Regions from separate parts of the Marinobacterium sp. xm-a-127 genome, predicted to be linked through region 3. Evidence: predicted binding sites of a transcription regulator. Region 3 holds the regulator's gene; each other region holds the start of a gene.
What was found. The regulator FNR, encoded in region 3, switches genes on or off when oxygen is low (the NO sensors DNR and NnrR bind a similar motif). The targets are predictions, from matches to a motif close to TTGATNTANATCAA.

Region 1 (10,396 bases), on a different contig from region 3:
TAAAGCAGTCCTACTTAGATCAATACTCACGCTGAGTCTGGCTGCTTTTGCATCCTCACAAGCCGTTGCAAACACACTTACTGTGTTTGCAGCAGCGAGCTTAAAAAATGCGATCGATGAGATCACAGAACATTACGAGGCAGACCATTCAGACTCGATTGTTGTCTCTTATGCGGGGTCTGCCACCTTAGCACGTCAAATAGAGATGGGCGCACCAGCCGATATTTTCATCTCTGCCAACACTGCCTGGATGGATTACCTATCTGATAGGGCGCTAATTAATGAACCGACTCGCTTCAACCTTGCCAGTAATCAGTTGGTACTGATAAGTCATACTCCAGACGCAAAACTCACCCTCACCAGGTCGCAAGAACTGCTCGATTGGCTGGACAATGAATACCTGGCCATGGGTCTTGTGGAATCTGTACCTGCTGGCATTTACGGTAAGCAAGCACTTACTTATTTTGATCTTTGGGACCCCCTTAAGCAGCAAGTCGCTCAATCAGACAATGTGCGGTCTGCACTTGCATTAGTTGCTTCAGGTGAAGCACCTTTAGGGATCGTCTATCACTCGGATGCGGTGGCTGAACCCAAGGTCTCAATAGCTGCCACCTTCCCTACAGAGTCCCATGACAGAATTCTATATCCGGTTGCGGCTGTTACAGAGAGTGATAAATCAACCGCGGCATTTTTAGAGTTTTTGCGCTCAGAGCAGTCTAGGGCGATACTAGAGCGCAACGGCTTTTTAATGGATTCGCAACAACGTGACTGATTGGCTAGGCCCCAACGAGTGGGCGGCAGTTCTCCTATCAATTAAGGTAGCTTTTTGGGCAACACTGCTTAGCCTGCCTGTGGCCATTGGCGTTGCCTATCTTCTGGCGAAAAAGGAGTTTGCAGGGAAACAGCTTCTCAACGGAATTGTCCATCTACCCTTGATCTTACCGCCCGTTGTAACGGGTTATCTGCTGTTAATGACCTTCGGAAAACGCACGCCTGTCGGATCATTCCTTGCTGAGTGGGGAATTGAGTTTGCTTTCCGCTGGAGCGGTGCCGCATTAGCAGCAGCCATCATGGCTTTTCCATTACTGGTTCGCGCTATTCGTCTCTCCATTGAAGCCATTGATCCTAAATTAGAGGAAGCGGCCGCAACCCTGGGTGCCTCAAGGCGCTGGGTGTTTATCACCATCACCCTACCTTTAATGCTTCCTGGTGTGATCGCCGGCTCCGTTCTGGGCTTTGCCAAAGCGATGGGTGAGTTTGGAGCCACCATCACCTTTGTATCGAATATTCCAGGTCAGACTCAGACACTCCCTTCGGCTATCTATGCGTTTCTTCAGGTACCCGGTGGTGAAAGCTCTGCGACCAAACTGGTGATCATCTCTATTATCATTGCGATGAGTGCACTTCTTGCCTCTGAATGGCTGTCACGTCGTATGAGCCGGAGGTTGCAGTCATGACACTGTCAGTCACTTTGCAGCAGTCGATGCCAAACTTCTCGCTTGATATAGCCTTTGAAGCCCCCAGTGGCATCACGGTTCTATTTGGCGAGTCAGGTTCAGGGAAAACCACCACAATCAATGCGATAGCCGGCTTGCAAAGCAACAGCCAAGGCCGCGTCACTCTGTCCGATCGGGTGTTATTTGATAGCGCTTCAAACACGAGCTTAAAGCCCTATCAACGCAACATTGGCTACATTTTTCAAGAGAGCCGACTCTTTCCACATCTGACAGTAGAGCAGAATCTAAATTACGCGAAACGCTTCAATAAGGTCGACAAAAGCGTCGATTTTTACCAGATCGTCGAACTTTTAGGTATAAAACCCCTACTTAGGCGAACGCCAAATTCACTCTCTGGTGGTGAAAAACAGCGTGTTGCGATTGGTCGTGCGTTATTAAGCGCACCAGATCTTATTCTGGCCGATGAACCCCTTGCAGCACTCGATGGCGCCCGAAAAGCGGAGCTACTCCCCTACTTCAAAAAATTAAACCGGGAATTGGGTATTCCTATGCTCTACGTAACCCACTCACCCGAAGAGGTATTAGAGCTGGCTGACCATGTCATCGCACTGGAGCAGGGCCGCATTGTGACTCAAGGGCCTGCGCGAGAGGTGATGGCCAACAGCAAGGTCGCGCGAACCGCCAATCGTGCGATCAAGTCGACACTGACAACCCAGTTAGTGGCACAACACCCCGATGGACTGTCCGAGCTTCAAGTGGCCAGCGAAACACTCTATGTGCCGACCCTTGATGCACCCATAGGTTCAGCGGTCTGCCTTGAACTGGTCGCGAACGATCTAATCCTATCGACCGCAAAAGTGGCAGGCATCTCTGCCTTGAATCAGGTTTCCGGAAGGGTTGAATCCATTGAAACGACTTCATCGAGTGATGTACTTATTAACGTGTGCATTGCAACAGATATCGTCTCAACACACATCACCAAACGCTCCCTTAACAATCTAAACCTCAAGATCGGCGATCCCTGCGTTCTGATCATAAAATCGGTCAACATCTGCCCCTCTAACCGCTGCCAAGGTTGAGATTTTCTCAACTAGTCGTGAGCATTTATCGTTAAGACTTTAGATATATATCAATTACTTTTGACTATATAACCGATTACAATTCTGAAACTTTGTGCAGTGCACATAATTTTTGTGCTTAATTTGTCTACTGGAGGCATCCCCGATGATTTCAGAATCGGTTGTGGAACTATCGCGTTGGCAGTTTGCTATTACCGCGATGTATCACTTTCTATTTGTACCCCTGACCCTCGGTCTATCCTTCCTGCTGGCCATCATGGAATCTGTCTATGTCATGACCGGCAAGCAGATCTACCGCGATATGACCAAATTCTGGGGTAAGTTGTTCGGTATTAACTTCGCGCTAGGTGTGACCACCGGTTTGACCATGGAGTTCCAATTTGGAACCAACTGGGCCTACTACTCGCACTACGTGGGCGACGTCTTTGGTGCACCGCTGGCGATTGAAGGTCTGGTAGCCTTCTTCCTTGAATCCACTATGATCGGCCTGTTCTTCTTCGGTTGGGATCGCCTGAGCAAGGTACAGCACCTTGCTGTGACCTGGTTGGTCGCACTGGGCTCTAACTTCTCTGCGTTGTGGATTTTGATCGCCAACGGTTGGATGCAGAACCCTGTTGGGGCCTACTTCAACTTTGAAACCATGCGCATGGAGATGGACAGCTTCGCGGAAGTCCTGCTAAACCCAGTGGCGCAGGTTAAGTTTGTTCACACTGTCTCTGCAGGTTATGTAACGGGCGCTATCTTCGTTCTAGCCGTCAGCAGCTACTTCATGCTGCGTAACCGTGACATTCCATTTGCACGTCGTTCATTCGCGATCGCTTCAGCCTTCGGTTTAGCCTCTGCGATCTCTGTCATCGTGTTAGGTGACGAATCTGGCTACGAAGTGGGCGAAGTGCAGAAGGTTAAATTGGCAGCGATCGAGGCGGAGTGGGATACACACCCAGCACCTGCAGCCTTTACCGTTGTCGGCCTTCCCAATGAAGAGACCATGACAACTGACTACGCTCTGAAAATTCCGGGCGCCTTGGGTCTAATTGCAACCCGCTCCTTGGATGAGGAGGTTACCGGTATTAAAGATCTAGTGGCTCATGCTGAAGATCGCATTCGCAACGGCATTGTCGCTTATGGCCTTCTAGAGAAACTGCGTAACGGTGAAGACACTCCTGAAAATCGTGCTGCGTTCTCTAAAGTCAGCGTTGATCTGGGCTACGGTCTGCTGTTGAAGCGTTACACGCAGGCGGTTGTTGACGCGACCGAAGAGCAGATCAAACTGGCGGCTCGGGACACCATTCCACAGGTGGCTCCGATGTTCTGGACCTTCCGTGTCATGGTCGGTGCAGGCTTTACGATGCTGCTTCTATTTGTCCTAGCCTTCTACTACACCGCTAAGCGTAAGGCTTACCAGACACGTTGGTTGCAGTGGTTCGCACTGCTCTCTCTACCGCTTCCTTGGATTGCCAGTGAGATGGGTTGGTTCGTTGCTGAATTTGGCCGTCAACCTTGGGCGATCGGTGAAATTCTTCCGACCTATGTCGCAACCTCTCACCTAACTGAGACGGATCTGTGGATGAGCTTGGCGGGCTTTATTGGACTCTACACTCTGTTCTTGGTCATCGAGATCTACCTGATGGTGAAATACATCCGCAAAGGCCCAAGCGCCTTGCAGACTGGCCGTTACCACTTTGAACAGAACACAGCGACTCAAGGAGCTTAATGATGTTTGATTACGAAACGCTTCGACTTGTTTGGTGGCTGCTGGTTGGTGTACTGCTGATTGGTTTTGCCATTGCAGACGGCATGGATTTGGGTACTGCTATGATGATCCCTGTATTGGGTAAAACGGACACTGAGCGCCGCGTCATCATCAATACCATCGGGCCTCACTGGGACGGTAACCAGGTGTGGTTAATCACTGCCGGTGGTGCCATCTTTGCCGCTTGGCCACTGGTTTACGCAACAGCATTCTCTGGCTTCTACTGGGCCATGCTACTGGTACTGTTCGCACTATTCTTCCGTCCTGTCGGATTTGAGTACCGCTCTAAGAAGGACTCTGTCGCTTGGCGTCGCAACTGGGACTATGCACTGGCAGTGGGCTCGTTTGTTCCATCACTGGTCTTTGGTGTGGCATTCGGCAACCTATTCTTAGGCGTGCCCTTCTACTTTGACGAGTTTACCCGCCCAATCTACACCGGTTCTTTCTGGGCTCTGTTGAACCCATTCGCCATTGTCTGTGGCCTAGCCAGCGTGGTAATGCTTGCTCTGCAGGGTGCAACTTGGTTGCAGATGCGTGCCGGCGGTGAGGTTCAAGGCCGCGCTCAAACTATGGCAACTCTGCTAGGTCCGGTTCTAACGGTACTCTTAGCGGTTGCGGGTGCATGGTTGTACTACGGTATTCCTGGTTACGAAATCAGCTCTGCTGTCGTGGGTGATGCTCCTTCTAACCCGTTGAGCAAAACCGTAACGACCACTGACAACTGGTTCGGTAACTACACCGATTACCCAATCCTTTGGACATTGGTAGCGGCATCTGTGGCACTCCCTCTGCTAACAAGCTTAATGGCTAAAGCGGGTAAAAGTGGTTTTGCCTTTACGTTGAGCTCACTGGCGATCGCAGCGATCATTCTTATGACCGGTTTCACCCTATTCCCATTCGTGATGCCTTCATCGACTGATCTAGCCAGCGCTCTAACGCTGTGGGATGCGACGTCGAGTGAACTGACACTTGAGATCATGTTCTGGGTGGCTCTGTTCTTTGTACCGATCATTTTGGGTTACACCTTCTGGGGCTACTACAAAATGTGGCGTCGAATTGAACCTGAGTTCATCGAACAAAACAGCGTTTCAAACTACTAGGAGATTAAGAAGATGTGGTATTTTGCTTGGATCCTTGGCGTACTCCTAGCCTGCAGCTTCGGCATCATCAACGCGATGTGGTTGGATGCTGAAGAGGAGCAGCGCGCAGACGATTAATCTGTACGCTCTAGCTGTACGTAATCAAGGGGCTTTCGAGCCCCTTTTTTTGTAAACCTTAGTGAGTGTTAAGTTGGCCAGACAACGAAAATCCAACCCGACCGCAATCCTCGATCAGCACCAGTTTGATCTGAAGGGTTCCATGCGCCTATCCCTGCTATTGGGCGTGATTCAAACGCTTTGTACTATTGGATTCGCCTACTGGGTAGCTCTGCTAATCGATCAGCTATTAACTCAGGGGAGCTTAGATCACAGTCCGCTTCTTTTGGTCGCTGCGGCCTTCCTCATTCTTGCCGTTAAAGCGGCTGCATCACTCTGGCAATCGACTATCAATCTGCGCAACTCAGTCACCATCCGCGATCGCTTGCGAGAGCAGATTCTTAGCCTCAGTTTTAAAACCGGCATCTCCCTCTGCCCTGCTTTTAAGCCGGCACAGCTGGCCAACCTACTGACCAGTGAAGTCGACAAGCTCAAAGAGTATTACGCTGAGTTTAGAATTCAGAAACAAATGGCTGTTTGGACTCCCGTTTTGATTCTAATTGCCGCTAGCTTTGTGAACTGGTTAGTGCCGCTGATTTTGTTGCTTACCACACCTTTGATACCGGTCTTTATGATCATTGTCGGTAATAAAGCAGGTGAAGCGTCACGCAACAACTTAGAGCAGCTCAATCGGTTGGGTCATCTATTGGAAGATCGACTTCGCAACGTTGATCTGCTTCAGCAAGAGAGAGCCGTCGATAGAGAGACCGAAGCGTTGCATCATCAATCGGATCAGTTCCGCATTAGCACGATGAAAGTTCTGCGTTTGGCGTTTCTGTCCGGTACGCTGTTGGAGTTTTTTGCCGCGATCAGCGTGGCACTGGTCGCAGTCTATTTAGGACTCTTCTTTTTAGATAAATACTCTCTCGGTGCTTGGGGAACAGACATCAGTTTTGCTGAGGGTGCCTTTCTATTGATGCTAGCTCCCGAATACTACTTACCCCTGCGTAAGATGGGCTCGCTATACCACGCAAAATCGAATGCAAGGGCGGTCGCCGAGCAAATTGAGCAACTCAAACAGGCCGCTGAACAGTCAAGGGTAGTTAGTGAAGCTTCACAATCAGGTTCTTTTAAAGCATCGATAAAAATCAAAGGCCTAGTATCAGGTAGTGATCAAGCCATTCATAAGCCAGTCTCTGTGGAGCTTAAAGCAGGTGAATCACTTCTGATTGAAGCACCTTCAGGCACAGGAAAAACGAGCTTACTCGATACCCTAGCAGGGCTTCGTCCCCCACTATCTGGGGCCGTATCTGCTGACGAAATAACAATCGAACCCTACAACAACCCTCACTGGCAGCAGACCATTGGGTACATAACCCAGCACCCAGAACTGATCTATGGATCGTTAAGGGACAACCTCTGCTTAGGTAAGAGTTACTCTGATGATGACATTTGGGCTGCCCTGAAATCGGCTCAATTAGAAACCGTCGTTAAGCAACTTCCGCAGGGTTTGGACTACTTCATAACTGACTCTGGACACTTTCTATCGGGAGGTCAGACACAACGTCTTTCGATTGCGCGAGCGCTTCTGCATCGACCTAAACTACTGCTTCTTGATGAACCTGTAGCGAACTTAGATATCGATACAGCAGAGTTGTTTATGAGTGCGTTACGACAGTATGTTGAGCAGGGTGGGATGATCATCATGGCCAGCCATCGTACCAATCAGTTTACCTTCACCCAACAGCTTACCTTAGCTAAGGCGGAGGTAGAGGCATGAAACGACACTACTGGTCTCTACTGCTCGCAGAGCGGGGCGTCTTTCTTCTCGGCTTAACCCTATCCATTGTCACTGCATTTGCCGGCATCGCTCTACTGGCTGTATCAGGCTGGTTCATCAGTGCAGCGGCTTTAGCCGGTGTGACGGCAGCCGCCGCTCATGCATTTAACTTTTTCACCCCCGGCGCCATCGTTCGTGGTCTCTCCATTGCCCGCACAGCTGGTCGCTACGGGGAGCGATTGGCCAATCACGAAGCAACCTTTAGGCTCATATCGACACTAAGACGAGATATCTTCTCTCGATTAGCCAACAGCCAAAACATCAGCGCCCGCATGAATCGACACGACAGTGCGAGTCAGATGTTGCAGGATATTCAAAACATTGAGGGGATCCATCTGCATTCGCTCGTGCCAGCAATTACCGCTCTCTTTTCCGCCCTTGGGTTTATTCTGGTCACGGCTCTGTTTCTGCCCGGTCTAGCGATGGCCAGCCTGCCATTAATCCTCCTAGCATTAGCTGGAATTCCTTGGCTCTATGCTAAAGCGGTTCTGGAGCCAGAGTCTGAGCTTCACCTAAGTCGAAATGCTCTTTGGTCCCGCGCAAGTGGTATCTTCTCAAGTTTGCGCCTGCTCACCCTATCGCAGCAGCTTGAACATGAGGGCAATAGGTTGCGCCAGCAAAGCCGCCAGTCGGATCTATTCGAACTCCAAGCCTTAAAGCGCCAGCAACTCATCAACCTTCTATCACAACTGATTAATTTATCCTTGGTCGGTTTAACACTGTTCATGGCTCTGCAAGCCTATCTCTCTGGGGAGCTGGCCGGCGCGTTAATCTTTATGTTCTTGCTGTTATCACTGGGAACCATTGAGGTGTTTGCCGCTGCTAACGGTGCTATCTCGCACCTTCTATTGGGACAACGCGCTTTAATTCGTTTAGGTAAAAGTAGTGAAAACCAGCAAAACTTCGAAGAAAAACGCACTCTTTGCATAGAAAAACCCTCTTTCGGTATCTCAATCAAAGAGCTCTCTTACGCTTATGAGGGGAGTGCACAGAGCGTCTTCGAAGCGCGCTCTGTCGACTTTAATCAACTCGGTTTGAACTGGATTGCCGGACAGAGTGGCCGCGGCAAAACCACCCTACTTCGATTAATTGCCGGCGAACTTGAGCTACAGCAAGGCAGCCTAATCGTTGAAGGTACCCCCTTATCTCACATCGCTTATCTACCTCAACGAGTACAGATTGTTCGCTCCACACTGCGTCACAACTTAGACTTCACTGGCCAACGAAGCGACGAAGAGATTATCAGTGCACTGCAAACAGTAGAGCTAGGCGAATGGGTCGAATCACTGCCCAAGCAACTCGACACTTGGATTGGTCCTGGTGAATGGGAGCCATCTGGCGGTGAGTTAAAACGCATTGGTTTGGCACGTCTGCTTCTGAAACAGGCTGACATCCTTCTATTAGATGAGCCCTTCGCTGGAATGGACGCAGATCTACAATCCACCATCGTCAATAGGCTACGAGATCTTTGGCAGCAAAAGCTGGTTATTCTGGTGTCACATGATCTTGAGCAACGGGCTTCGCAGGACGCTTTGCACCAGCTGTAGTGAGATATTGTTATGAAAACCCCTATTACACTCCTAACAGGCTTTTTAGGCAGTGGAAAAACCACACTGCTGAATCACTTAATTAATCAGCCAGAACTATCAGATACTCTAGTCATCATTAATGAGTTTGGTGAAATCGCCTTGGATCATCTGTTGGTGGCTGAGAGCAACGAGAACGTCTTGATGGAGATGGACAGCGGGTGCATGTGTTGCACGGTGCGGGGTGATCTGGTCAACACGCTTCACGAAGTGACCGCACAAATGTCAGAGCCTGAGGGTCGACAATTCAAGCGCATCATCATTGAGACTACCGGGTTGGCAGACCCTGCGCCCATCATTCACACTCTGATGACCGATCGCTGGATTGCTGAGGCCTATCAATTAGATGGTGTTGTCACGACGGTCGATCTGGCTACGGGGTCATACACCTTAGATCAGCACAAAGAGTCCGTAAAACAGGCTGCTTTGGCAGACCTGCTGCTACTCACCAAAGGGGATATGGCCGATGAGGATAAAAAAGCGGCCTTAATCAGCCGGCTCAACCAGATCAACCCCAGTGCGCGTAAGCTTGAAGTCGCCAGTGGCCAAGCTGATCCCAATCAGTTGCTTAATCTAGGCTTATTCACCACTGAAGGTAAATTGACTGATGTAGAGGCCTGGTTACAAGAGGAGGCCTATGCGGAACAACATGATCACCACCATGACCATGATTGCCATCAGCATGGCTGCGATCACGACCATGCCCAGCGTCATGGTGACAACATCGAATCCTTCTGCCTGACCGTTGAAAAGCCGATTAGCAAAGAGGCGCTTCAAGATTGGATGCAGTTATTGATGAGTCTAGTCGGCAGCAACATCCTACGTATCAAAGGCCTATTAAATATTGAAGGCGTTGAAGAACCCTTGGTCATTCATGGGGTACAGCAACTGTTTCACCCACCAGTTCCTCTACCAGCCTGGCCAAACGATGATCAGCGAACACGATTAGTGTTTATCACGCAAAACGTCAGCAAAGAGTTTATCGAGAACACGTTTAAGGAGCTGATTGATATTGCGGAGCCGTAAACTAAAAACCCCATGAAATAACGACATTTCATGGGGTTTTTCAGTTAATCGCGACCTCATCGAGATCGCTCCTACTGTTTATACTGCAGGTTCAACCACCAACTCTGGGTGGCGAAGCATGTTCTTTGTAAGGCGGACAATCGCATAAATCGTCGCGGCCTGAATCAAGAACATAACCCCGATACCCAACCAGTAGACTAAGCCAAACTTAGCGACAATACCGGTGCCGACAATCGCAACGTGCCACCAGAAAAGGTTGAGTACAAAGAAGGCAACGCCAGGACAGACAAGGCCAAAGGCCACTGGGCTGTGCTCGCCACCATGCAGATACTTGTCTAGGTAACCGTTTAGCTTCATCACGCGGTATCCAACCATCAAGATCACGGCTTGCAGAGTAACCATCAACGTCATCATTTGGAAGTTATCGCCAGCATCCAATGCACCACCGGTTAGGTGGGC
Region 2 (10,396 bases), on a different contig from region 3:
AAGAGTCTTGCAACTGGTGTCTCTGTCCCACTGGTGATTGGTGCGGTATGGTTCATTACTCGTAAAATTCAAAACCGATTTAAGAAACTCGCTGAAGTGAAAACCGAATCAACAGCGAAAGGGGATCAGTAAGGTGTCAGTAGAAGATCAGATCCAAACCCTTCTCAATGAAGGCCTTAATCTAGTTCACATGGAGTTAGAGAACGAAAGCCACATGCACGGTGGTAACCGTTTGGATACTCACTTCAAGCTCGTCGCCGTTAGCGATGATTTTGAAGGTAAGCGCCTAATTCAGCGCCATCAAACCATTTTTGGTCTGCTGTCAGACCTTATGCAAAACCCCATTCATGCACTCTCAATGCATCTATACACCCAAGCAGAGTGGGCCGAAAAGTCTGGTTTAGTTCCAGACAGCCCCAAGTGTATGGGTGGTTCAATGCACGATAAGTAGTGTTTCGGTGACAGGCCTTCAGCCTGTCATCCGCAGGTTAGCTTTACTACCTTTCTGGAAATCGCTGGGAAAGTGGATGTCAGGCTAAAGCCAGACACCGGTGCTAATAGCTAAATTCACATTAAGACCTATCGCGGCCTTTTCTAGACCGCTCCAACAATGTGCCTGACTCAAATCCCGTGCCAGTCGTCCACGTCCGATCGAGAGTGAGTACGATGGTTTTTCACGGTTAAGAGTTCAATGGGCTGAGGCCCGGATGGCCGAAGTCTGCAACGGAGGCAGGAGCCGACTTATTGCCATGGAAGGCATGTATTCCGTTAATGCAGGAGCAATTAACGGTTTGCAGTGTCCTATTGAACTTCAGTGAAAAATCATTGAACGGAGCGTGCCGCAGGCCGAGTGAGCGTGGTCAGTTTTTGCTTACTTTTTGCTGACCAAAAAGTAAGGCTGGCCGCCTTTAGGCGAGTAGAATGTTTTAAAGTAGAGGTGACAGGCTGAAAGCCAGTCACCACCTAAAGGGCAGGTTACTTCGTAACCTCAGCAAACAGATCAAAATACTCTGGGAAGGTTTTGCTGGTACAGCCCGGGTCATTGATGATGATCTCGCTGTTGCCGAACGAGGCGAGTGAGAAGCACATGGCCATGCGGTGGTCGTCGTAGGTATCGATCGCGGCGCTCTGGATTTCGGCTGGTGGTGTAATCTCGATGAAATCTTCGCCTTCCACCACTTCCGCACCCACTTTACGCAGTTCGGTTGCCATTGCGGCTAGGCGATCGGTCTCTTTGACGCGCCAGTTGTAGACATTACGAATGGCTGTAGGGCCTTTTGCGAACAGGGCGGTTGTGGCAATCGTCATTGCAGCATCGGGAATGGCGTTCAGATCCAGGTCTACACCGTTCAGTTCGCCTTTAGAGACCTCTACCCAAGTTGGGCCATAAGTGACCTTAGCACCCATCTTACCGAGCACTTCAGCGAAGGCTTTGTCGCCTTGTACCGATTCAGAACCGACGCCGTAGACGCGAATCGTTCCGCCAGCAATAGCCGCTGCAGCTAGGAAGTAGGAGGCTGATGAGGCATCACCTTCAACCATCACTTCACCGGGCGACTGGTAAGTCTGTCCGGCTCTAACGACAAAGCTCTGGTAGTTGTTGTTCTCGACCTCAACACCAAACAGCTTCATCGAGTGCAGGGTGATATCGATGTAAGGCTTAGAGACCAGCTCGCCATCGACAACGATCTCTAGATCCTGCTGTGCCATTGGAGCGGCCATCAGTAGCGCAGTCAAGAATTGGCTCGAGATGTTGCCTCGAATCGATACTCGTCCGCCTTTTAGCTGTTGAGCGTTAATCTTTAGTGGCGGGTAGCCTTCATCTTTTAGGTACTCAATATCAGCGCCAATTTGACGCAGAGCATCAACCAAGTCCTCGATAGGACGCTCGTACATGCGAGGTTCACCGGTCAGTGTGAACTCACCTAAACCAAGGCACAGTGCGGCGGTTAGTGGGCGCATTGCAGTACCGGCGTTGCCCAGGAACATCTCAGCACTTTGCTGCTTGAAAGGACCTGCCACACCGGTGACAACGCACGAGCGACGATCATCAGCTAGCTCATAAGAGACACCCAACGTTTTTAGTGCATTCAGCATGTGGGTAACGTCTGCGCTGTCTAGCAGGTTGGTTACCTTGGTTTCACCTTCCGCCAGTGCAGCTAGAAGAAGAATTCGGTTTGATAGGCTTTTTGAGCCTGGCAGTTGAACGTCACCGTTTGCAAAATCGCGAGGTTGGAGTGAAAGAGTTTCCATAATCTTAAAAGTGTAGTTGATCGCCAAAAAAGGATCGAAAAAGGTACAGGTAAACGTCTGTTAAGTCCATTGTTCAGAGAGATTCGTTTTAATTGATTTCAATCAATGGACGATGGAGAAGAGTAGGGCATATTAGAACCATCAACACTGTATGGAATTAGGAGTAAAAAATGATCGGAGAACACCACGATCTAGTTCATGAACTTCCAGAGTACCGCGAACGTATTCATGAGCTTAAAACATCAAACAACCACTTCTCTCGTCTGTTTGATGAGTACCACGAAATTACTAAGCAGGCTGAGCTTGCTGCAGCTGAAGTTGAACCGACCACGACCAGTCGTGAAGAGGAACTTAAAAAGCGTCGTCTTGAACTGAAAGATGAGCTTTTCAAAATGCTTCAGGGTTAACCCTTTTCATTGTCCTTTCGTTGCTTGAACGTTACCCGTCTTTTTAGGCGGGTTTTTTTTGCTTCAATTTTTTGTTGGAGCGATCTTAAAAAGGTCGCGATATTCTGAACTGCTATTTGTCCAGGTTTCTCATAGCAATAAAAAACCCGCACTAGGCGGGTTTTTTAATGGGGTAGGCTGTTATGCCCAATCACCTGGGTAGTCAGCGAAACCTGGGTTGTCAGAGACACCCACCACTTTAGGGTTGTTCACCTTAGGTAGTTTGATCACCATGTTCTCATCGCGTTCTGCTTTTAGGTAGTCAGCAATGATATCCCAGAGTAGTCGACCCTCTGGTGTGCGGTTAACAGTTGCCCAACCAGAGACGCTGTAGTTCTTGTCATCAGCAATCACTTCACCGTTGTCTAAGCGTACTTCAGAGATACGCTGGCCAAGTGGTTTGGTTGGATCGATGGTGTAGTCAAGACCACCCACGCGAACCATGTCGCCACCTGATTGTAGGTATGGATCTGGATCGAATAGGTTGTCGGCAACGCCTTCAAGCATCTCTTTGATCGCTTTACCAGTCATCTCTTGAACGTAAGTTTCAGAGTAGGTTGTTGCACACTGGCTCATGACATCTTCCATTGTGATCCACTCACCCTCTAGAGTAGTGGTACCCCAACGAACGCCGGCTGATAGTGCGATGTCTGCCTTGTACTCCCAACGAAGTGCGTTACAGATAACTTGGTCCCAAGTGCCCATGAAGTTACCGCGACGGTAAAGAGTACGATCCGCTTTAGCCAGTTTCTCTTGAAGAATCTCTTCGAAGGTTTTGCCGACACGGATTGGGTTGTTCTGCCACTTCTTGTTACGCGCTTCGATGATGTTCTCATCGTAACGACCTTGGCGCATCTGGTTGATGTACGCTTCCATCTCACCGTCAGCTTCAAGCCAATCAGAGATAACAGGTAGCTGTTTGTAAGTCATGTTGGTGATCTGGCCATCTTCGATCGAGAAGTCCATACAGCCGACAAACTTACCGTTTGAACCTGCGTTGGTTACCCAACATTCGCCACCGTCAACGTTCTTAACTTTGATCGGTTGTGGAACACCATCGTGAGTGTGACCGCCGAATACAGCATTCAGGCCAGGAACACGTTCAGCCATCTTGATGTCGACGTCCATACCGTTGTGCGATACAAGAACAACCGCGTCTGGCTGCTCCTCTTCACGGATCTGCTGAACAAGCTCGATCATCTCTGGTTCACGAAGACCGAAAGACCAGTCTGGGAAGAACTCTTTAGGGTTGGCGTTTGAGGTACGTGGGAAGGCTTGGCCTACTACAGCGATACGCTTGCCGTTGATCTCTTTAATCACGTATGGCTGGAACGCATGACCCGTATCTTCGTCGTACAGACCACGGCCATCGAAACGCTCAACCATTTCGTAGTACTCATCACCAAACAGTGAGTCTTCTAGTACTTTAACGTTCTGACCGATGAAGTCACCTTTGAACAGAGCAACGTTCGAAAGAACTTCCTCTTCACGGTAGGTGAACTCCCAGTGACCAACCATAACGTCGATGCCAAGAATGTTAGATGCCTCAACCATGTCGACACCACGTGTCCACAGTGAAGTACCCGATCCCTGCCATAGGTCACCACCATCAAGGGTTAGTGTGTTTTGGCGTCCGCCCGCTTGATCGCGTAGACGATCTAGAAGTGTTTTAACGTGTGCGAAACCGCCCGTACGACCGTACTTCTTAGCTTCTTCTAGGAAGTTAAGGTAGGTGTATGCGTAAGCTTCAGGAGAGTTCTCTGAAAGACCCATCTCCTTAAGGAAATTTTTGCCGACAACGTGTGGTGGACGACCAAATGCATCACCGACACCAAGGTTGACGTTTGGCTCACGGAAGTAGACAGGCTTTAGCTGGCCGTGAACGTCTGTAATGTGAAGGATACGAACATCACCTTCCATTGGAACATCATAAAATCCGCTTGGAGCAGTGTTGCTTGCTAGCGCGCGAGAAGTGTAAATTGCTGGTAGGCTTCCTGCTGCAGCAGCGGCGGCCATAGCCTTCAATAGTTGACGACGATTCATAGTTATCTTAGTTTCCCACTCTTCTTAAAGGGCCCACAGGCTGAAATCCACCAAAAGCACGCATGCTTATTACTAGAGACATACCAGTGAGACTAATTCCAGGCATTTTCGTTATATGCACATTAGTTACATCCTTATTCTACCCAGTTAGGGCTGATGTTGTGAAGCCTGCATTGATAGAGATCTCTGCAAATACGACTGAAGTGGTAGAGATTGAGATCCGTGCCAGCCTCGAAGCACTTCTGACCGGTATCAATGGACAGTATCGAAACACTCAAGAGGCGCCTAACTCAGATCAATACGACCATTACCGTGCAATGGAGTCGGCAGAGCTTGAGGCGGAGTTTAAAAAGTTCATGCCGACGCTCCTAGAGGGTGTTGAGTTGAAGCTTGATGGAACGCCCGCTGAGTTGCAGCTAAAAGAGCTAGTCGTGCCACCCCCAGGCTATACCAAGGTGCCTCGCAATAGTGTGATTATCTTGAAAGGGCGAATCCCCCGGGAGACTCAAAGTCTAACCTGGTACTACCCCATGGCGTTTGGCGATCATGCGACTCGAGTCAGACAGGTAGATGAGGCCAATAACGAGTGGCACTGGTCGTCACACCAGTGGGTAAAAGAGGATAAGCCAACTGAACCGTTCATGCTGAATGAGGTGTTTGCCAAACCGAGTTTTGCGCAGGTGGTGAAAACTTACACCCTAGGTGGTTTTCAGCACATTCTTCCCAAAGGGTTGGATCACATCCTGTTCGTGCTGGGTATCTTCCTACTGAGTCGTCGTTTAAAGCCGATTGCCCTACAGATTACGATGTTTACCATTGCCCACTCGATTACCTTGGCAATGGGTACTTTGGAGATTATTTCGATCTCGCCTCGTATCGTAGAGCCTCTGGTTGCGTTATCGATCGCCTACGTTGCTATAGAGAATCTCTTCTCATCCAAAATTAATCGTTTCCGTCTTCCCGTCGTGTTCGGTTTCGGTCTGCTTCATGGTCTCGGCTTTGCCACCATGCTGTCGGAGTTTGGGATGCCGACGGATGATTTTGTAGCTGCGTTATTAGCCTTTAATGTTGGCGTTGAGTTGGGCCAGCTCGCCGTGGTGTTGATTGCCTATTTTGGTGTCGCTTACTGGTTTAGCTCAGAGAAACTCTACCACCGTATTGTTGTGGTTCCGGCTTCACTGGTGATCGGTATCATGGGAATGATCTGGTTTGTTGATCGACTCGCCATTTTTTAATGCAGAATTCGTGCTTTCTGTCTAAGCTTAATCTATCAATAACGATTGGGAGTCTGTTATGCGAATGAATAGAGTGTTGATTGGTGCAGTGGCCGCAGTTGCATTAACTGGTTGTATGCAGCAGAACCTGCAAGGAACAGCCTACACCGCTGCCGATGCACGCCAGGTTCAGACGGTTGAGTACGCGACTGTCGAGCAGGTGACACCGGTGATCATTAATGGTGATCCTAACAATCCTGTTGGTGTGGGTGCTGGTGCTATTGTCGGTGGTATTGCAGGCTCAACCATTGGTGGCGGTAAAGGATCATCTATTGCGACGGTCTTGGGTGCAGTAGCCGGCGGTATTGCTGGTTCTAAAATCCAAGAGAACAGCTCACAAACTCAAGGGCAAGAGATTCAGTTGTTAATGGATAAGGGTGGTCGCATCTCCATCGTCCAGGGTGTGCAGAACAATCTCTTCTTCAGACCGGGCGATAAGGTTCGTGTGTTGCGCTCTGGCAATACCGTTCGTGTCAGCTATTAATGAAGCAGCCTAAGCTCAACTCGATTCATCACGCGGCGATTATCTGCAGTGACTACCAACGATCCAAGCAGTTCTACACAGAACTTCTTGGATTGACGGTATTGGATGAGAATTATCGAGCTGAGCGTGACTCTTACAAGCTTGATCTAGCGCTACCGGATGGTGGCCAGGTTGAACTCTTCTCAATGCCCGGAGCTCCGCAACGTTTGAGTTACCCTGAAGCTCAGGGGTTGCGCCATTTGGCCTTCGCCGTAAGCGATATTGAGGTGTGGGTCGAATGGTTGGCTGACAATGGGGTAGGGCATGAGCCGGTAAGGGTTGACCCTTATACCGGCAAGCGTTTTCTCTTTTTTGCTGATCCGGATGACCTGCCGTTAGAGTTGTACGAGCAGGCCTAACTGAATCCTTTGAAGAGAGGTCTACTTCTCTGGTGCGTTAAACTGTAGGTAGAGATCGATCAGGATTTCTGGGATCTGTTCACACATCTCTTCGCTTAACGCGCGATCTTTACGAATATCTTTTACTTCACCTTCATCGAATAGATCGGATGCGACCATAATCGGTAGTAGAAGGCCGGCCACCGACTCTTCGTCATCACTGAACCAGGCCTCTTCATTGCTGAAAACGCCTTCCATAAAGGCTTCAGCCCAGAGTGTGATCTCAGGAATCTCATCCTCTTCGTCAGTTTCAAGGCTGAGATCACAAGGCAGGTAGATTTCCTGATCGCTGTAGAGATCGTTGGCGATGGTAGAGTTCAATTTTCTCAACAGGTTCTCTATTTCTGCCTGTTGCTCTGCGCTACTCCAGTTAGGCTTCTCGTCGAAGATAAGCGTCATCCACGTCGACTCGTCGACTTTTTCAGGTGCGATATTAAGAGCGCATAAAAGCCCGTGTGCACCGACTAGATCAAGAGCGGTCTCTGCCACCGCTTCAGAGTCTAAAAAGTTCTCTAGTTGATCCAGTTCGTCTTCGCTAATTAGAGCTACACTTTGATTCATTACTGTTTTCCATAGATTGAATCTTTTAATTGTACCCCGATCTCGATTAAGTGCCTATGTTTGAGTGACTTAATCCACGGCATATCCGATAATGAGCGCATGATTGAACAAGCCCGCCATCAACTGTTACACACCTTCGGTTTTAATGAGTTTCGTGATCCGCAGCAGTCCGTCGTAGAGACCCTGTTAGAGGGGCAGGATGCACTCGTGATTATGCCGACTGGCGGAGGTAAATCCCTCTGTTATCAGCTACCCGCTCTTGTCAGATCGGGTGTTGGGGTGGTGGTGTCGCCGCTGATCGCTTTGATGCAAGATCAAGTCAGTGCGCTGTCACAGTTAGGTATACGCGCAGGTTGTCTCAATTCGGCCATCGATTTTAACCAGTTACAGGCCACAGAGCAGGCGCTGTTAAATGGTGAGCTGGATCTGCTTTATGTCGCACCCGAGCGCCTTCTTCAACCAAGAACCCTGTCACTGTTGCAGCAATCACAACTTGCTCTGTTTGCGATTGATGAAGCGCACTGTGTCTCGCAATGGGGGCATGACTTTAGACCTGAGTATCTTCAATTAGGTTCTCTAGCGGAACGTTTCCCTAATGTGCCTCGGGTGGCGCTGACCGCCACGGCGGATGCTCGAACTCAGCAGGAGATCATTGATAAACTGCAACTTCAGACCGGTCGTGTCTTTATTAAGGGGTTCGATCGTCCCAATATTCGCTATCGCATCATGCAGAAGGATCGTGCAAGGGAGCAGCTTCTCAACTTTATTCGCACCGAGCATGCCCAGGATGCCGGTGTGGTCTACTGCATGTCCCGCAAGCGTGTGGAAGATACTGCCGCTTGGCTATCTGAAAAGGGTTTTAATGCACTGCCTTACCATGCCGGATTGAATGCACAACTGCGTGAGCATCATCAGCACCGATTCCTGACGGAGGAGGGGGTGATTATGGTCGCGACGATCGCTTTTGGTATGGGGATCGATAAGCCCAATGTTCGTTTCGTGGCTCATCTGGATCTACCGAAATCGGTAGAGGCCTACTATCAAGAGACCGGTCGTGCCGGTCGAGACGGTGAGCCGGCCAACGCTTGGATGGTTTATGGCCTTCAGGATGTGATCTTTCAAAGGCAGATGTTGGAATCAGGGCAGGCGCCTGATGAGCAGAAGCGTATAGAGCGACAAAAGCTTGAGGCGATGTTGGGGCTGTGTGAGATCACCAGTTGTCGACGTCAGGTGTTGCTCTCCTATTTTGGTGAGACAGAGCACCAGCCCTGTGGTAACTGTGACAACTGCCTAGAACCCCCCGAGGTATGGGATGGTACAGAGGCGGCTCGGAAAGCGCTGTCGGCTATTTATCGTTCCGGTCAGCAGTTTGGCGTTAATGCGATTATCGAAATTTTACATGCGGAACATTCGGATCGTTCGCGTGATCGCGGTCTCGATAAGCTCTCGGTTTGGGGTATTGGTAAAGAGATCGATAAAAACACCTGGCGATCAGTGTTTCGACAGCTGGTGGCTCAAGGGTTGGTACAAGTATCTGCAGAGCATGGTTCGCTCTCCTTAGCTGAGAAATGCCGTCCGTTGCTGAAAGGCGAGACGGAGATCCAGTTACGCAAAGATAAACGCAAGTTGCGCACATCGATGGCCAGTGGGCGCTCTCGTAAACCAGAGATGCAGCTGGATGATCAGGACTTTAAACTCTGGGAAGGTCTCCGAGCCTGTCGTAAACAGCTCTCTGACGAACAAAATGTGCCACCTTATGTCATCTTCCATGATGCTACCTTGATGGAGATGGTGGAGCGCAAACCAACCTCGCTGATTCAGATGCGTCGTATATCTGGGATTGGTGATCGTAAACTGGAACTCTACGGCGATGCCTTCCTAGAGGTTATTAACGAGTCGCTCTCCAATGAACGCGAGAAAGAGGTGGATTACCAGAAGGAGGAGGTGCTACAGCTCTATCGTGCTGGCATGACCACCGATCAAGTGGCTAGGCAGGTTCATCTATCCGAACAGCAGGTGTTCAATATTCTGGCGCACTGGATCGCTTTGGGTGATCTCGCGTTAACGGACGTGGTTGAACTGCCTCTATCAGAGATCAGTCAAATTGAGCAGCAGATTTTGGAAAGCTCAAGTATACATGGCGCGTCACTCAAACCCGTTTTTGAGCACTTCTCTAACGTCTACAGTTTGGGCGTATTACGCTGCGTTCAGGCAGCAATGGAGTAGGGTTGAATGGCTTGGGAGTTACTGCTCGCTGCATTTATCTCTTCAACGCTTTTGCCCGGTGGTTCCGAGCTATTGCTGGCATGGTACGTTGCTGAAAACCCTGCGAACTTCTACCCACTTCTCTTGACTGCGATTGTCGGTAATTTGGCCGGATCGATGCTCTCCTTCTTTATGGGGTGGTTAATCGCTCTGAAATACCCTCTGACACTGTTGGACAAGCCACAGCATCAAAGAGCGAAACGCTGGATAGGGAAATACGGTGCTGTGATACTGCTGCTGGCTTGGTTACCTGTAGTGGGAGATCCGCTCTGTCTAATGGCTGGTTGGTTGCGCCTAAATCCGCTAAGCAGTTTTCTGTTTATACTGATCGGAAAGTCGATACGCTACTTTGTCATCGCATGGCTGGCGCTTGAGGTCGCTGTCTGATGTGGAGTTGGCGGACAATCTCCTATATTGCGCTGATGTTGCTGGCGCTCGTGTTGTGGCTCAATCGCTTGCAGAGTGAGTCGATAACGCCCGATTGGCAAGAGCCGGTCTCACTGCGAATCTATCCTGTGAATGCGGATCAAACGATCGCAACAGCAGAGTACCTTGCAACGCTATCTGATGACGATTTTAACGACATCGAGCAGTTCTTCTCTGATGAGTCTAGGCGCTACGGTCTTCCCCTTG
Region 3 (10,396 bases):
GCTAAGGTGCGCTTGGATCTCTTTATCTGTCAGGTTTTGGCCTTTAATCTTGATCTGGCTGCTGGTCTCTAGAGGATCGGTAAACTCGGTGACAGCACCCAGTTCAAGTGCACGGGGTAGATCACGGTTCTCTAGTAGCCAGTCGCTGAATACTTTGTTGGCAGGAAGCGCGGTCGAGGTCAGTTTTACCGATAGTGACCCTAGATCTTCACGCAGTGTGCTTAGCAGCTCTTCTGCGCGCTTAAAGCTGCTGCCTTCCACAATCAGTAGTTTATGGTGAGGCGCAATAAGAGCACGTGTGGTTTTACGGCGTGTAAATGCGCGTGGTAGCAGTGTCAGAGTGATCTCGTCCTTAAGCTGCACCTTCTCTTTACGGTAGACCTTACGATCTTCGGTCGCCTCTATCTGTTCTACCTTCTCGTTGAGCTGATCTTTGATCACGCTCGAGGGTAGGATCTTCTCCTCTTCTCGCAGTGAGATAAGGTGAAAGCCGTGACTGGTCAGTACCGGTAGATCGATGACACCTGGCGCCACTTTACCCCAACCCACTGAACGTGGTTCTGCGCCTTTGCAGGGTACGAAGGGTCTGGCTTCTAGCGCCTCCATCAGTGCGGCTTCATTGAATGAATCACTGGGAGAAAAACGGTACCAAATAGCGTTACGAAACCAGAGCATAAAACCTCTAAATGCGGATTAGGTGAAGGGGCGCTATTATGTTGCTCTGATAGAAGGGATGCAAGCAGAGAGCCCTCTGCTTGCGGTTAGTTTCTGAGCTTAAAAACTGTTACGAGCCGATTTAATCGCTTCATCGATGTAGTAACCGTAGAACTCTGGCGTGTTCACACCGACGATCTTTTTAGCGCGAGTCTCGCCCTTTGCATCGACAAATAGAATGGTCGGGGTGAAGCGTCCACCCAAGCTTTTAGCAACCTGTTCAGCCGAGCCCGTTGAGCCATCAAAGTTGATAACGGGAGTAGGGTTGCTCAGATCCAGTACCTGAATAGGGGGTGCATCGTTCGTTTGTAAAAGAGGTTTTAGGAAATCCTCTTTGACGGTAACACAGAAGGCACAGCCATCCTGAGAGACCAACAGAACAATTACTTCGTTAGGGTTCGCTTTACCAAGCGACTGAAGATCCGTAGCTGTCTCAAGCTTTACCTCGGCTTGGGCGCTTATCATAAGGCCCAAGCTGAGAAGAAGTGCGCTACAGGTTTTCGATAAAATCGACCGCATATTCCACCGCCTCGTCGGCAAACAGATCTAAGAAGAAGTGATCTGCATCCTCAACGACTACTAGTTCAATGTTCTCTTTGTCGATACTTTCCATCTTTTCAGGAAGATCTGCAACCACGGTATCCAAGCTGCCTGCGATGACTAGAGTAGGGATGTTCGTCTCTTTTAACACTGTGGGTGTGTCGTACTCTGGGTAGTTGCCGTAGTAGCTTAGGACGGCTTCAGCCGACGCACCGCTGTTCTCACAGTAGATGACGCTGATGCCATCGATTATCGCTTTAGGGTCCATGCCCTTAGCTTTCTCTAGAATCGGCTCGATGGGCGTTTCATAGCGTTTGCCATAACCCTCTAACGTCTTGCCGTAGTCCCAAGTTGCAGGTGCTAATAGAACTTGGCCTTTGATCTTATCTTGGTTAGCTGCAGCAAATTGAGCCGTCTGGTTGCCGCCACGTGAGTGACCCATTACCCAACGATCGCCTGCGCCCTGTCCATCCAGCCAAGTCTGCCAAGCATCCATTTCAGCCAGTGCTTGCTGCATGGTGTGTTGAGCCGGAACGGTACAGTCGTACATCGCTGATTCGCGGTTATCCAATCCATAACTTAGGTTGATGGCTAAAGTAGAGATGCCGTAATCGACCATCTGTTCCTGCACGTAGCTGATGATCTCCATCTCGTTGTGAGCCAGGGTGCCGTGCGTCAGCATTAGGACACCGTCTGCTAAGGATTTATCAGCAGCCAGTTCAAGATTGCCGTTGAGTGTTAAACCCTCAAAAGGAATCTGAACCTGTTCAGCCTGTGCAGTTGCTGCCATAAGTGATGCAGCGAGTAGGGTGGTCGATAGTCGAAGCATTTAAAACTCCATTAAACTTAAAATTTTTATCGTTTCTAGGTATAAAAAAACCGAGGTGGCTAAACCTCGGTTTCTATTAGAGACCGTCGTAGGCCAGTAAGCAGTATACGGGGACGCCGGTGTCTTGGATTTTTTGTGATCCGTTAAGGTCTGGCAGGTCAATCAGCGCTGCTACCTCAACAACGCTAGCCCCTAGACCGTTGATCAGTGTGCAGGCCGCCAGTGCTGTGCCCCCAGTGGCAATAAGGTCATCGATCAATACCACTTTGTCGCCAGCGGTAACGGCATCCTTCTGAATCTCCACGGAGGCTGTGCCGTACTCTAGCGTATAGTCTTGGTGAATCGTTTCACCGGGCAACTTGCCTTTTTTACGAACCAAAATCAGAGGCTTGTTCAGCTGGTGCGCAATAATCGCACCAAATAGAAAACCTCGAGCATCGATACAGGCTATGTGGGTAATATCCATCTGCATGTAACGATCAATAAAGGCGTTTGCGACCATGCGAGAGGCACGTGGATCTTGAAAAATCGGCGTAATATCACGGAACAGAATGCCAGGCTCTGGCCAATCTGGAATAGAGCGGACAACCGATTTTACATAGTGCTCGTCGTAAGACATTAAAGATCCTTATTTAACCGTGGTGTTGATTGCACTCTGGGCTGGGTGCTTCACCAGCCGCATCCAGCAGCGCTGCTTGATCAAGAATTTCCAGCTCTTTACCTTCAACACGAATCAGCTCTTGTGAAGAGAAGCGTGTAAAGATTCGACTGACCGTCTCGACCGCTAGGCCAAGGTAGTTGCCTATTTCGTTACGTGACATCGAAAGTCGGAAGGATTGTGCAGAGTAGCCACGCAGGGCATAACGTTGCGACAGCTTGAAAATAAAGGTTGCGATACGTTGTTCAGCCGTCTTTTTAGAGAGCAGCATCATCATCTGTTGGTCATCGCTGATCTCGTGGCTCATAGAGCGCATCACAGAACGACGCAGCTCTGGCATTTGACCTGCCAGATCGTCCAAGCGTGAGAAAGGGATCTCACAGACAGTGGTCGTCTCAAGCATCTTAGCCGACATTGGGTAGCTGCCTGAATCGAATCCGGCTAGGCCAACCAGTTCACCTGGGAAGTAGAAACCGTTGATCTGCTCTTCTCCCTCAGGGTTTACAGAGTAAGTTTTTAACGACCCCGCACGAATGGCGAACAGTGACGTGAACTCTTCACCCTGTCTAAACAGGAAGTCGCCCTTGTGAAGTGGTTTGCTCTTATCAACGATATCGTCGAGGCGAAGCGCCTCTTCGTCGTTTAGAGAGACAGGCAAGCAGAGTGTACTCAAGCTGCAGGTGTTACAGCTTACCTGGCCGATGCTGGCGAGTTTGATGTTTTTGGTGTCAGACATAAGGGCTCCTTAGTTGCCTGACAGTATATCCAAAAGCGCTTTATTGACCCAAGTCAATTTAGATAAAAAAGTGGACTTTTTAACGGTCCACTTTTAGTGAAATTTACTGTGCAAAATCGGATTAGATGATTTTAGAAAATCGCTGTTCTGAGTGATCGATATAGGCATCAAAGGTCATGCAGATTCGACGAATCAACAAACGCCCAGCGGCGGTGACATCCATTCCATCCTCTCTTAAATGAATCAGGCCATCCTGTGCCATCGGCTCAAGCAGTTTTAATTCGTTAGCAAAATACTCTTTAAAGTCGATATTGAGCGCTTTGGATTGATCGGCAAAATCGAGTTGGAAGTCACAGATCAGGCGGGTAATCACCGCTCTGCGAATTTTGTCATCCTCATTGAGGCAGTACTCTTTGGTTAATGCTGAGCCCTGAGATTCAATATCTTGCGTGTAGCGCTCAATGTTAGGGCTGTTCTGTAGGTAGTAATCGCCAATCTGACTAATCGATGAGACGCCCAAACCAATCAAGTCACACTGTGAGTGAGTGGTATAGCCCTGGAAGTTACGGTGCAGCGTTCCATCATCTTGGTGTTGTGTCAGTGTGTCGTCTGGCAGAGCAAAGTGATCCATACCAATGTTGCGGTAGCCCGCTGCCGTCAGCTTCTCAATACTTTGATGGTGAATCGCAAGTTTAGTGAGCGCGTCGGGTAACTCATCGGCATTGATACGACGCTGTGGTTTAAAGCGCTCGGGTAGGTGAGCATAGTTAAATACCGAGAGACGATCGGGTCGTAGCTCTAGAATTCGGTCCAAGGTCTCGGCAAAGCTCTCTTCAGTTTGCAGCGGCAAGCCATAGATTAGATCAACGTTGATTGAGCGAAAGCCCAGTTCACGCGCCTCTTTAAGCAGGTCCGTTGTCATCTCTAGGGATTGCACGCGGTTTACCTTGATTTGAACCGCTTCGTTAACATCCTGAACCCCTATGCTGATGCGGTTGAAACCCAATTCACGCAGCAGCTTTAAGCGGTCTTTAGTCATTTCACGAGGATCGATCTCAATGGCGTAGTCACCTTGATCGTCATCACGCAGTTTAAAGGCCTCTTTTAGCGCCTGCATTAAACGAGCGGTCTGCTCATCATCAATGAAGGTGGGTGTGCCGCCGCCCCAGTGAAGCTGATCCACTTGAACGTCACTGCCCAGTTCAGTGCTACGCAGTTTAATCTCTTTTAACAGCGTCTGAAGGTAGGGTTCTGCACGGGAGCGATCTTTTGTGACCACCTTGTTGCATCCGCAGTAGTAGCAGACGTGCGCACAGAAGGGGATGTGAATATAGAGTGATAAAGGCTTACGACTGTCGCGCTCACTGATCGCTTTAGAGAGCGTTTTGACACTGTCTGGGGTGTCAGTAAATTGCAGTGCGGTTGGGTAAGAGGTGTAGCGAGGACCTGCTAAATCATAACGGCGAATCAGGTCGGTATCCCACTGGATGTTGGTCTGTTGCAGCACAGTAATATTCCTTAATCTTCAGATGTCAGAATATTATGCAATAATAGGGAGTTATGTGTTGATACGGGTCAACCGCTACGCGCTTAGCAGTGTCCAAATGCCCATCAGTATCAACAGTAGCCCCGAGAGTTTGCGCACCAATGTGTGGGCGACCAGCTCGCGTAGTTGTTTAGCCAGTAGCCCAGTGGCGAGCATGGCTGGCAAAGTGCCCAAGCCAAAGCCCAGCATGAGTAGAGTGCTCTCTGCAACGCTACCGGCGGCCGATGACCAGATTAAGGTGCTGTAGACCAGACCGCAAGGTAGCCAGCCCCAGCCAATGCCCAGTACTAAGGCTTTAAACGGGGTGTCGGCAGGCATAAAGGGTTTAAGAAGAGGCGCTATCTGTTTCCACAATAGCGAGCCAGCCTGTTCCAGTTTCGTTAGGCCAAACCACCACTGTGCGATGTAGAGGCCCATGCTGATCAGTAGAAGGCCTGCAATCCAGCGTAGCGCAAAGGCTATCTCTGTCTGTTGTAGGGTTGCACCTAACAGACCAAGAATGGCACCCGCTGCACAGTAGCTAGCGATACGTCCAAGATTGTAGCTAAACAGACCTAATAGGGAGTTGGCTCGACCTGTTCCACCTATACTGAGACTCGAGGCAAGTCCACCACACATGGCTAGGCAGTGTGTTGTGCCAAGAAGGCCAATGATGAATGCCGAGGTGAAGCTAAGAGAGGCGGGCAGCATGCTCAATCTTTTGGTGTTTCAGAGGATGGAGCTTCAGGCTCTTTTTTGACGCGCGCGTCTTCAGGAATCATATCTTCATCATCGTCGTATAGAATGCGATGAGCAGGGGACTCTAGGTCATCAAATTGACCAGAATTAACGCTGTAGAAGAAAGCCCAGGTCGCAAAGGCTACCAAGATGATCGCGACAGGGATAAGTAAATAGACGATTTCCATAAAAACCTACAGCTGTTTGGTTAGACGAAGGGCATTGCCGACAACAATCAGCGAGCTAAGGGACATGCCAATAGCCGCCATCCAGGGGGCAATAAAACCACTTGCTGCTAAGGGTAGCGCGATTAGGTTGTATAACAAAGCCCAGCCAATATTTTGACGAATGATGTTTCGTGTTTTACGAGCCATGTTAAGGGAGCCAGGGATGCGTCTTAGATCAGAGCTGACCAACACAGCATCAGAGGATGTTTTGGCAAGGTCTGTCGCGCCGTTCATCGCAATAGAGGTCTGCGCACCGGACAGAACGGGAATGTCGTTGATACCATCGCCAATCATCAGGATGCGTTCACCGTTGTTTTGCATCGCCTTTACACGAGCTAGCTTATCTTCTGGCGACAAGTGCGCTTCAACATGATCGATCCCTAACTCAGAGGCGATGCGTTGTGCATTCGCTTCGCGATCACCGGTTAGCATGCCAACAGGTAATCCCAATGCTTGGATCTGCTTAACCGCTTCAATAGCCTCAGGTCGAAGTTGATCGTCAATCGAAAACCAGGCGAGAGGGCCGGAGCTATTACCCATCAGAAGAAAAATCCCTGTCCCTTCTGGGTGAGTGGGAGGTTGGTTTCCAAAGAGTTCGGATACAAACCCGGGTTTACCAATACGATAGGTGTTTCCGTTAATCGTTCCCTCTACGCCTCTACCCACATGGTTAGTGGCCTCTTCAACAGAGTATTCAAAGTAGGGAGCAAAAGCGGACGCGATGGGGTGCTCTGAGCGGCTCTCAATTGCTGCCGCTAGTTGATTGAGCTCATCAACGGACTGCTCACAGAGAGGGGTGGTCTCACGCAACGTCAGTTTGCCGGTGGTCAGTGTGCCGGTTTTATCAAAGTAGACGGCCGTGCACTGTGCCAAACTCTCTAATACATGCCCGCGAGTAACCAGCAGTCCCATTTTACGCAGAGAACCTATGGCTGCTGTTAAAGCCGTCGGTGTAGCCAAGGAGAGTGCGCAAGGGCAGGTGACTACTAGGACGGAGAGTGTCACCCAGAAAGCGTCTGAAGGGGATATCTGCCACCAGATAAGACTGACAACGACAGCCGTTAGAAGAACGCCAGCGACAAAATAGCTCGCAACCTTGTCGGCAATCTGAGCCGCCTTGGGTTTATCAGCCTGAGCACGATCCAATAGATTCAAAATGGAGGACATGCGAGACTGTTCAGCACTGCTGGTGATCTCCATCTCAATCGCTTGCTCCATATTGATGGTACCGCCTACTAAAGGGTCGCCAAGCGCTTTGCTGACGGGCAGAGGCTCACCGGTGAGGGCCGACTCATCAATGCTGGTGTGTTGCGTAAAGAGTATGCCATCAGCTGGTATGGAGTGACCGGGCTTAACCAGTACGCGATCGCCTGGGTTGAGTTCCGATACCGGGACAAGCTGTTCGCCTGTCTCGGTCAATCGCGTAGCGCTGGCTGGAAGAATATTGGCCAACTCATTGCCGGCCATACCGGTTCTGTGGCGCGCTTTCATCTCGAAGAAGCGGCCAATCAATAGGAAGAAGGTGAACATCGAGACCGAGTCGTAGTAGACCTCGCCGCTCTGCGTGATCGTAGCCCATACGCTGGCTATATAAGCGCCACCTATAGCGATAGATACCGGCACATCCATACTGAGGTGTCGGGTGCGAAGATCCCGTCGGGCCGCGTTGAAGAAGGGGCGCGCGGCATAAAATACAACAGGGGTGGCAACAATGAAGCTGGTCCAGCGAATAAAGTTCTGGATGTGCTCCTCCATGAAGAAGGCGTCACCTAGGTAGAGTGCCGATGACATCATCATCACCTGCATCATGCCGACACCGGCAACACCCAGTCGGCGCATCGCCTTTTTCTGCTCCTGTTCGTAGAGCTTCTCTTCTTGGTTGGGCGTAAACGGGTGAGGTGTGTAACCGATCGAAATGATGGCGGCCATCAGTTCACTTAAGGGTTTCTCTGACGGGTTCCAAACGAGTCGAGCGCGGTGGTTGGTTAGGTTAACGGTAAAGCTAGTGACACCAACCTGTTCGGTCAGATGCTTCTCTAAAAGCCAAACACAGGCAGCACAGTGGATCCCTTCAATGACAAAGAGGGCCTCTTTGCGATCGGAGTCTATGGTTCTGACGAAGGGTGCTTGAATGGATTCATTATCATAGAGTGCGAGTTGATCTTCGGACTCTATTTCAGTGGGGCGTTCTTGCTGTTGACTGCCGCGGTGCTGGTAGTACTTCTCTAGACCTGAGCCCAGTATTGTTTGAGTGACCGCACGGCAGGCGGGGCAACAAAATGACTCTTGCTTTCCATCAATTGAAAGCTCAACCTTCACCCCCTTAGGAATAGGGGTGGCACAGTGAAAACAAGAGTCTTTTGGATTACTCATTTTGGTCTGTTAGAACTTACCCACCTTGAAGGTATTTTGATCGTAAGGGGGCAATATTTCGCGACGTAGACGCCAGTTACCCTCAGTGTTGGTAATGATCAGGTAGCGTTTGCCGGTAAGTGTGCTCTGTAAGTTGCCAACGTAGACACCTGTACCACCCACTGAACGAACCGTAAGGCTTTGATCATACTTCTGGTGGGTAGGGTGAACCAGATCAACAGAGAGTTGATCACCCAAAAAACTGTTCGATTTAAGATCCAAGCGAATGTCACCGGTCAGTGTGTCCAGCAATACTTCACCGTGAATGCCTAAGCGATCCGCTTCATCTGAACGGCTGGTGTCGACATTAGTACCACGTGCCTCTTTGTAGTAATCGTCTTTAACCACGCCATCCATAGTCGTAATAGCAAGATAGAGGAAGGTTGTTCCATAGATAACCACAGCGATCAACGGCGCCAATACAAACCATAGCCATTTCTGCTTGTACCAAGGGCCAATGTCGTGAGTCTGTTCAGTCATGTAAACCTCAAAATAGTGACTAAAATAAAGCGCGGATACCCCTAAGAATATCCGCGCGCGAGTATATCACAGATTCTCTGTGACACTGTCTTAACGCTTCGGCGCAGGACCTATAAAACGACTTTCTGATTCAGCTTCAACGCCTGAGCCATCAGTCGCTGTTACGATAAAATCGATCTCATAGTTTGCTCGCTCCATAGCGCGAGGATCCAGAATGATCGACAGGTTGTGATCGAGTAGTTCACCAACGGCTACGTTTACTACGGTATCACCTTTGATGATGGCATCCTCTAACCCTTCAACACGGATCTCGTACTGGTAATCACGTTGTGATTTGTTTGCCAGTTTTAGTGTGTAGGTGTTACGAATTAAACCCTCATTGGTGGTGCTGTAGAGCTGACCGCGTTCACGAATAACGTCCACCTCAAGCGGCACTCGTGTAAAGAGTACATAACTGAAGGCGATGAACATGGCACAGATCGCGACGAAGTAACCGATCAAGCGAGGGCGGAAGATATGGGTTTTTTTACCGTTAAGCTCATGCTCGGTGGTGTAGCGAACCAGACCTTTCTCATAGCCCATCTTCTCCATGATGTTGTCACAGGCATCGACACAGGCACCACAAGCGACACACTCATATTGAAGACCATCACGGATATCGATACCGACAGGGCAGACGTGCACACAGTGACCACAGTCGATACAGTCACCTAAGCCTTCAGCCTTGTGATCGATATGGCGCTTACGAGCACCACGGTTCTCCCCGCGTTTCTCATCGTAAGAGATGATCAAGGTATCTTGGTCAAACATAACGCTCTGGAAACGAGCGTATGGGCACATGTAGATACAGACCTGTTCGCGCAACCAGCCAGCCGCACCGTAGGTGCCTACCGTAAAGAAGGCCAACCACCAAAGCTCCCAGGGTCCAAGATTGAAACTTAGGATGTTTGGAACCAATTCGCGTACCGGCGAGAAGTAGCCAACAAACGCAACGGCTGATACGGCACCTATAGCAAGCCAGATAAGGTGCTTAGCCAGTTTGCGCAGAAGCTTATTTGCACTCCAAGGCGCTTTATCCAGCTTCATGCGAGCGTTGCGATCACCCTCGGTCAGCTGTTCGATGCGTATGAACAACCAAGTCCAGACAAACTGTGGGCAGGCATAGCCACACCAGAGGCGACCGGCAAACACTGTTACAAAGAAGAGGGTAAAGGCGAGAATGATCAGCAGCCACGAAAGCAGCATGAAATCTTGTGGCCAAAACGTGAAGTTAAAGACATGGAACTGGCGGTTTGGTAGATCAAATAGTACGGCCTGTTTGCCATCGTATTGGATCCAAGAGAAACCGTAGAACATCAGCAACATGATCGCACTTGAGATGTTTCGTAGATTCTTGAATAGGCCGGTCGTGTACTTGACGTAGATCTCTTCACGTTTAGCGTATAGATCGTAGGTTTCAGCAGCGCCAGAGCCTTTTTTTGGGGTGACATCTTTAACTGGGATATTAGACATGCAACTCGCCTGTGCTTATATGACT

Region 1: XMA127_RS10345 (cytochrome ubiquinol oxidase subunit I) is a predicted target of FNR. The motif match lies at 2,577-2,590, and genes of this name have one in related genera.
Region 2: XMA127_RS06460 (YdcH family protein) is a predicted target of FNR. The motif match lies at 2,346-2,359, and genes of this name have one in related genera.

The regions. Positions count from the first base shown of each region.
Region 1 covers NZ_WBYH01000006.1:11,619-22,014, forward strand. The annotation lists gene modA (molybdate ABC transporter substrate-binding protein) at 1-772, shown strand, start outside; gene modB (molybdate ABC transporter permease subunit) at 765-1,457, shown strand; gene modC (molybdenum ABC transporter ATP-binding protein) at 1,454-2,536, shown strand; gene XMA127_RS10345 (cytochrome ubiquinol oxidase subunit I) at 2,682-4,250, shown strand; gene cydB (cytochrome d ubiquinol oxidase subunit II) at 4,253-5,389, shown strand; gene cydX (cytochrome bd-I oxidase subunit CydX) at 5,402-5,506, shown strand; gene cydD (thiol reductant ABC exporter subunit CydD) at 5,580-7,265, shown strand; gene XMA127_RS10365 (amino acid ABC transporter ATP-binding/permease protein) at 7,262-8,872, shown strand; gene XMA127_RS10370 (GTP-binding protein) at 8,885-9,937, shown strand; gene XMA127_RS10375 (hypothetical protein) at 10,016-10,396, opposite strand, start outside.
Region 2 covers NZ_WBYH01000003.1:103,367-113,762, forward strand. The annotation lists gene XMA127_RS06445 (DUF3422 family protein) at 1-132, shown strand, start outside; gene XMA127_RS06450 (BolA family protein) at 134-451, shown strand; gene aroA (3-phosphoshikimate 1-carboxyvinyltransferase) at 976-2,253, opposite strand; gene XMA127_RS06460 (YdcH family protein) at 2,424-2,660, shown strand; gene XMA127_RS06465 (5'-nucleotidase C-terminal domain-containing protein) at 2,841-4,742, opposite strand; gene XMA127_RS12060 (HupE/UreJ family protein) at 4,904-5,977, shown strand; gene XMA127_RS06475 (glycine zipper 2TM domain-containing protein) at 6,036-6,500, shown strand; gene XMA127_RS06480 (VOC family protein) at 6,500-6,898, shown strand; gene XMA127_RS06485 (YecA family protein) at 6,920-7,498, opposite strand; gene recQ (DNA helicase RecQ) at 7,598-9,724, shown strand; gene XMA127_RS06495 (YqaA family protein) at 9,731-10,150, shown strand; gene XMA127_RS06500 (hypothetical protein) at 10,150-10,396, shown strand, end outside.
Region 3 covers NZ_WBYH01000002.1:75,973-86,368, reverse strand. The annotation lists gene XMA127_RS04550 (recombination-associated protein RdgC) at 1-675, opposite strand, end outside; gene XMA127_RS04545 (thioredoxin fold domain-containing protein) at 775-1,179, opposite strand; gene XMA127_RS04540 (alpha/beta hydrolase) at 1,205-2,083, opposite strand; gene XMA127_RS04535 (adenine phosphoribosyltransferase) at 2,160-2,702, opposite strand; gene fnr (fumarate/nitrate reduction transcriptional regulator Fnr) at 2,716-3,477, opposite strand; gene hemN (oxygen-independent coproporphyrinogen III oxidase) at 3,599-4,984, opposite strand; gene XMA127_RS04520 (sulfite exporter TauE/SafE family protein) at 5,060-5,713, opposite strand; gene ccoS (cbb3-type cytochrome oxidase assembly protein CcoS) at 5,716-5,928, opposite strand; gene XMA127_RS04510 (heavy metal translocating P-type ATPase) at 5,935-8,340, opposite strand; gene XMA127_RS04505 (FixH family protein) at 8,350-8,859, opposite strand; gene ccoG (cytochrome c oxidase accessory protein CcoG) at 8,950-10,371, opposite strand.